Regions from separate parts of the Lysinibacillus sp. fkY74-1 genome, predicted to be linked through region 1. Evidence: riboswitches for the same ligand, from Rfam matches in the RefSeq annotation. Region 1 holds a riboswitch; each other region holds the start of a gene.
The links. Region 1 has a riboswitch for cobalamin ahead of ACE1MS_RS10465 (ABC transporter substrate-binding protein). Riboswitches for the same ligand answer to the same signal wherever they lie in the genome.
Positions count from the first base shown of each region.

Region 1 (2,203 bases):
AGCCTCCTGTAAGGCACGGGTAGCTTCAGTTAATTCACTAGAGGGAATCGATAATAATATGCTATAGGAAGCCGAGTATTTAATGGCTCCCTTCTCTCCTACAATTTCTGCTATTTTTTGAAATTGGGCTGGTGTGTAATGCTTATTGATAATGCCAGGGCTTACTGCTAATCGCGAAAATCCACCTTGCTGATTAAGGGTCTCAAATGTTTTATCTGGTATGTTTTGACGAAATGCGTTCAATAGTTATCGCTCCTTAAGAAAAAGGAGCTAGCACTTTGCTAGCTCGAAATTTTTAAAAGTTTTCTGGGTAGAAGCCCTTAGCTAAAATTTGAATGGCCTCTGCTGCACGGACCCCTTCAGATGCCGCTGAAAGTGGAAGGATGACAAAGCGATCATTTTTGACTGCTTCCATTTCCTTCAAGGCTGGATCATTTTTTAAGAAATTTATCTTTTGTTCAGCCGTTGTTTCACCATAATTAATTATGACAACCACCTCTGGATTGCGATCTACTGCATCTTCCTTCGACACGGTTGTCCACCCTGACTCCACATCTCCAAAGATATTTTGACCGCCAGCGATTGTCACCAGCTCATTCATAAAGTTTTGGCCAGCTGTGAATACATCTTTTTCACCACTGTCAAAGACTAGAACACGTAAATTTTCTCTATCTTTTGGTAATTTAGCTTGAACTTCTTCGACATCTTTTGTCATTTGTTCAATGAATGCTTCGCCGCGATCTTCCACGCGGAATATTTCTGCAATATGACGAATATCAGTGAAAATATCCTCTAATGTTGGCTTTGTCATATTAGAAGCTGTATGTAAATACGTATGAATTCCTAATTCCTCAAGCTCCTCTGGTGTTCCTACACCTTTTTCACCAAAGCCACTTTTCCAGCCTGCATACAAGAAATCTGCCCCGGCATCAATGACTTGCTCCTTCGTTGGGTATTGATCTGAAAGAACAGGAACTTTATCGTAGGCTGCTTGAAGCGGCTCGTAGATTTCGTCATCTAAATAAGCAGTCCCTACCATGGAATCCTCTAGCCCTAATGCAAGCATAATTTCTGTTACATGCTGATTTAAGCTAATTGCCTTTGTAGGTGCTTCCTTATAGGTTTGGGTAGTTCCATTATTTTTAATGATTACCTCAGTCGTTGTCGCCTCAGACGGTTCAACTTTTTCAGTTTGCGTTGCTGATTCAGGCTTGTCCTTTGTACCACACGCTCCTAAAACTGCGATGAGCGCGATGAGCATGACCAGCCATATACTTCTCCATTTTTTCATGTCCTTTTCTCCTTTGTTGTCATAAATATAGAAAGAAATCAGAGACTTCTTTGCTACCAGGATCATTGGAAGGGCATAAAAAAACCCTCTTGTCGCCAAGAGAGTAGCATAGTGAAAAAACGGTATAGTTACCTTTATCACTATCCCCATCCTCGTGGTTCTTAGTTAGCATACACATACTGGCAGGTATCCTGGCTTAGGTTCATCATCTATACACCTTCCCATAGTTAAACTACAGTGGCATCCTGTATAGACTCCCCATTTACAGTTGCGGGACAGCATCGGAATTACACCGATTTCCCTTTTAAGCAAAATGACAAATGCCATTTGCACCAATATGTTTTATTCATTCTATTGATAGACTAGCAGTTCATGAGTTAATTCGCAATCAGAGTAAATTGCAAAATCTGCAATCATCATTATATTAGCACTATTTCGACAAAAAGACGAATCATTTTACAAGAATTATTTGTGCTAGTATTCTGATACAATGAGAACATAGCCACCTATAGAAACGAGGATTTAGTATGTACAAGACGATTGGGGTTCTTGCTCATGTTGATGCAGGAAAAACAACCTTTTCTGAGCAAATGCTTTATCATACCAATAGTATTCAAGCGCGGGGGCGTGTCGATCATCAGGATGCCTATTTAGATAATCATGAGCTTGAGCGTAAACGTGGCATTACAATATTTGCCGAGCAAGGTCGCATGACTATCGGCGACGATACATATACGCTGATCGATACACCAGGGCATGTCGATTTCTCCCCTGAGATGGAGCGTGCCATTCGTGTCATGGATTATGCCATCATTATTATTAGTGCTGTAGAGGGTATACAGGGTCATACAGAAACTGTATGGCAGCTTTTACGGAACTATCATGTCCCTACATTCTTTTTTATTAATAAAA
Region 1 covers NZ_CP170173.1:2,155,779-2,157,981, reverse strand. The annotation lists gene ACE1MS_RS10470 (precorrin-3B methylase) at 1-243, opposite strand, end outside; gene ACE1MS_RS10465 (ABC transporter substrate-binding protein) at 296-1,291, opposite strand; cobalamin riboswitch at 1,456-1,643, opposite strand; gene ACE1MS_RS10460 (GTP-binding protein) at 1,819-2,203, shown strand, end outside.

Region 2 (2,203 bases), 680 kb from region 1:
TAAAAAAGCAAATAACATTCTCATCTGCTAAGCCGCACACCTATCCTCGTAGGATGAAACGATCACATATTTTCGGCAGGTCTCCTGGCTCTAGTTCAACACTTTATAGGTCTTCCCATCCATTGGACAGTGACATTTTCTATAAAGCTCCCTATTACAGTGGCGGGACCGCGCCGGACTTGAACCGGCTTCCCTTTTAAGTAAAATGACGAGCATTTTACACCAAAAATAGTAAGTTGTGAGATTTCACGACAAAGTGTACCACGAATTTCCATAAATATGCTATACTTTTTTATAAAAATTTTGAAATAGACTATCAATTTCGAAAATTCTGATTACTAAGGATTTTGAGAATAAAAGGGAACAACCCCAATTTTAAATAACCAAAAATTCTCTGATAAAATTGATAAATTTGTCATGAATTTTTAAAGAAATATTGAAATTTTAAAATAATAAGATATGATTAAGACAGTTTTCTATTAAATATACAATTAAAAATTTCATATAAAACGTCGATAAGTGCTCGAAAAACTCGAGATAATAGGGAAATTGGTGAAAGTCCAATACAGCCCCCGCTACTGTAATAGCTGATGAAATCGCAATGCCACCTGTGCAAACTAGGGAAGGTGCGACAGTAAAATGAAGCTTAAGTCAGGAAACCTGCTTATCAGATTGTGCATGCAAACTTTTCGGAGGGAGAAGTTGAAGCAAAAGCGAGGATCTGTCTTTCAGTCTATTCGTTTTTATTTGGCTTCTACAAACCTTTACTCTTCGGGAGAGTAAAGGTTTTTCTTTTTCCAAAAGCAAAAGAGGGGAGACATAAAATGACAACGTGGAATTTAGAGGGGATGAAAACACATCTCTTTATTTGCAATGGCAGTAGCTGTATGAACAAGGATGGAGAAGAAATTACCCAAGCTATACGGGACGAAATACAGCGAAACGCACTAGATAAAGAAATACATACGACAAGAACACGCTGTAATGGACGATGTAAGGATGCTTGTGTGGTTATTGCTTACCCCCAGGGGAATTGGTACCGTGTACCATCAACGGAGCATGCTAGAACACTTGTACAGGATTTGCATCATGAATCCTTACATAGCGATCATGTTTATACACTTCGGGAAGGGACATTGCAGCGAACAGCGCAAACGACAGCCATTAAAGGGATTGAAAAGGTGAAAGAGGGGTAAAAACATGGCGCAAAAAGGGAAAATTTTCGTAGTAGGCTTTGGACCTGGAGACTTTAAGCATATTACAACACGTGCAGTAGAGGCTTTACAACAAAGTGATATGATCATAGGCTATAAAACCTATGTTGAGCTGATTCAAGATTTAGTGAGTGCAAAATCTATTGTCAGTACAGGCATGACAGAAGAAGTGTCCCGTGCTCAGGAGGCAGTTCGTCAAGCAGAGGCAGGAAGTATAGTTTCGGTCATTTCGAGTGGAGATGCGGGCGTTTATGGTATGGCGGGATTAGTGTATGAAGTTTTAATTGAGCTAGGCTGGACAGAGGCAACTGGTATTGAAGTCGAGATTGTCCCGGGTATTTCAGCCATCAATTCATGTGCTAGTTTACTTGGTGCACCGATTATGCATGATGCTTGTACCATTAGTTTAAGTGACCACCTCACTCCGTGGAATTTAATTGCGAAGCGTGTGGAAGCTGCAGCAATGGCCGATTTTGTCATTGCTCTATACAATCCTAAAAGCGGTCGCCGTACAAGACAAATTGTCGAAGCACAGCGAATTCTTTTAGAATATCGTTCACCTGACACTCCAGTAGGGCTTGTGAAAAGTGCCTATCGAGAACGTCAAGAAGTGACGATGACCACATTGGCAGACATGTTGGAACATGATATCGGTATGCTGACAACCGTCATTATCGGAAACTCATCTACGTTTTTCTATGATAATAAAATGATTACGCCACGTGGCTACCAACGTAAATATACACTTGGCGAGGAAAAGCAGCCATTACGTCCACATCAGCGTTTACGGGAAGAAAATGAGCCATGGGCGATGAATCAAGAGACAGGAACAGCACGCAATGACTTTGCGGCAGACCCCAATGCAGGGCGAATGAATAAACCCAGTGTAGCCGTTATGCCAAAGCCGAAAAAAACGGCACTTGAAATGGCTACAGCGGCACTTGCAATGGTAAAGGGAACAAATGCTATCAAGGTTACTCCAAAGCTTG
Region 2 covers NZ_CP170173.1:2,835,902-2,838,104, reverse strand. The annotation lists cobalamin riboswitch at 58-242, opposite strand; cobalamin riboswitch at 501-682, shown strand; gene ACE1MS_RS13900 ((2Fe-2S) ferredoxin domain-containing protein) at 825-1,196, shown strand; gene cobJ (precorrin-3B C(17)-methyltransferase) at 1,201-2,203, shown strand, end outside.
Region 2: it holds a riboswitch for cobalamin, as region 1 does, so the genes downstream of both, ACE1MS_RS13900 ((2Fe-2S) ferredoxin domain-containing protein) here and ACE1MS_RS10465 (ABC transporter substrate-binding protein) in region 1, are expected to answer to the same signal.

Region 3 (2,203 bases), 250 kb from region 1:
TCGGAATGCTTGGCGAAAGAAACAAATATCGAATACAGACTATGAAGCATTTATTGAACTGGAAACAAAGCGCTGGATTCACTTGCAGGAGGATATGGATATAGATGTACTGGTTCATGGAGAATTTGAACGGACAGACATGGTCGAGTATTTCGGTGAAAAACTGACGGGCTTTGCCTTTACTGAAAAAGCATGGGTGGTTTCGTATGGTTCTCGCTGTGTGAAGCCTCCGATTATTTATGGAGATGTTGAATGGACTTCATCCATTACCGTGAAAGAGTCAGCGTATGCCCAAAGCTTAACGAAGCGCTTTGTCAAAGGGATGCTGACAGGGCCAGTGACCATTTTAAATTGGTCCTTTGTACGTGATGATATTTCTCGGAAAGATGTGGCCTATCAAATTGCTTTAGCACTTTGTAAGGAAGTGAAAGCACTAGAAACGGCAGGTATCTCCATTATTCAAGTGGATGAACCAGCACTAAGAGAAGGGCTACCTCTTCGTAAAGAAAATTGGGGGGCTTACCTAGACTGGGCAATCAATGCCTTCAAACTTGCTACCTCGAGTGTAAAAGATACAACACAAATTCATACACATATGTGTTACTGCGAATTTAACGATTTCATAGAACCCATTAGTGCGCTAGATGCTGATGTGATTTCTATTGAAACATCACGAAGCCATGGAGAGCTTATTTCTTCACTTCAAGTGCATCCTTATACAAAAGGGATTGGATTAGGTGTATACGATATTCATAGTCCACGTGTGCCGAGTGAGGGAGAAATGTTAGCCATCATGAGAGATAGTTTACAAGTTTTAGACAAACATCAATTTTGGATTAATCCGGACTGTGGCTTAAAAACAAGGAAAGAGCCAGAAACAATAGCGGCTTTAGCTAATATGGTGGCTGCTACCAAACTATTGCGTCAGGAGGTGAAGGAATCTATATCGAGATAACGAGAGATAAAAGGAGTTAAGCAAAGATCAGGTTATCTGCCTGGTCTTTTTGTATCTGTTTATTATATTCAGAAAATAAAATTGACGTGAACATTTGAGCATGTTATGTTTATTACTAATTTCAAATATTGCATTACAAGTTTGAATGAAATTATTTTTCGTTCGATTAAAAGGAAAATGGGTGTAAATCCCATGCTGTCCCGCAGCTGTAAATGAGGAGTTTTGTTTCGATGACCACTGAGTTTTTTCTTGGGAAGGTGAAGCAAAATGATGATTCATAAGCCAGAATGCCTGCTTGTAAGAAGATTCATTGATGATCTACGAAAGATAGGGAGATGGATGGTAGCTTACGTATTGTAGGTTTATCTGTCCTTATTCTTGTAGAATAAGGTTTTTTTATGCCTTCTTTCTATTCAATTTGTAGATATGAACAGGGAATAGAGATAGGAGATAAAAAATGAGATGGACGAAGTATTTACTGCCTTACATGCTTGTTTTGACCTTCAGTTTTCTTGCAGGTTGTACAAGCACGGAAAAAGACAAAGGAAACTCAGCATCAACTGAACAGACAGATGAAAAAATGATTACGATTGGTTGGCCATTAGATGTAGGCCCATTAAACCCCCATACATATTTACCAAATCAGATGACTGCTCAAGCAATGGTTTATGAATCTTTAGTGGCGTATAACGATGATGGGACAATTACGCCAAAGCTAGCAGAAAGCTGGGTCATCTCAGAGGATAAAACTGCTTATACGTTCCATTTACGCAAGGATGTTAACTATTCGGATGGGACTGCCTTTAATGCTGATAATGTGATTCGCAATTTTGATGCGGTATTAGCGAATCGTGACATGCATTCTTGGATGGGCATGGTCAACCATATAAAAGAGGTCGTCAAAGTAGATGAATCAACAATACGTTTGCAATTAGACGAACCGTATTACCCTGTGTTAAACGAATTAGCCTTTGTCAGACCATTCCGTTTTTTAGGGGATAATGGCTTCCCAGACGGCGATAAGACAAATGATTCCATTCAATCAGCTATTGGCACAGGGCCATGGGTTTTAACCGACTATAAAAAAGATGAATATGCTTTATTTAGCCGTAATGAACATTATTGGGGAGAAAAGCCTCTCGTAGATAAAATAAAGGTTAAAATCATCCCAAATTCGGAATCCATTTCGTTAGCCTTTGAAAATGAAGAATTAGATGTCATTTATGGGCGAGGGGTTATTAGTTTAGA
Region 3 covers NZ_CP170173.1:2,407,694-2,409,896, reverse strand. The annotation lists gene metE (5-methyltetrahydropteroyltriglutamate--homocysteine S-methyltransferase) at 1-955, shown strand, start outside; cobalamin riboswitch at 1,076-1,268, shown strand; gene nikA (nickel ABC transporter substrate-binding protein) at 1,413-2,203, shown strand, end outside.
Region 3: it holds a riboswitch for cobalamin, as region 1 does, so the genes downstream of both, nikA (nickel ABC transporter substrate-binding protein) here and ACE1MS_RS10465 (ABC transporter substrate-binding protein) in region 1, are expected to answer to the same signal.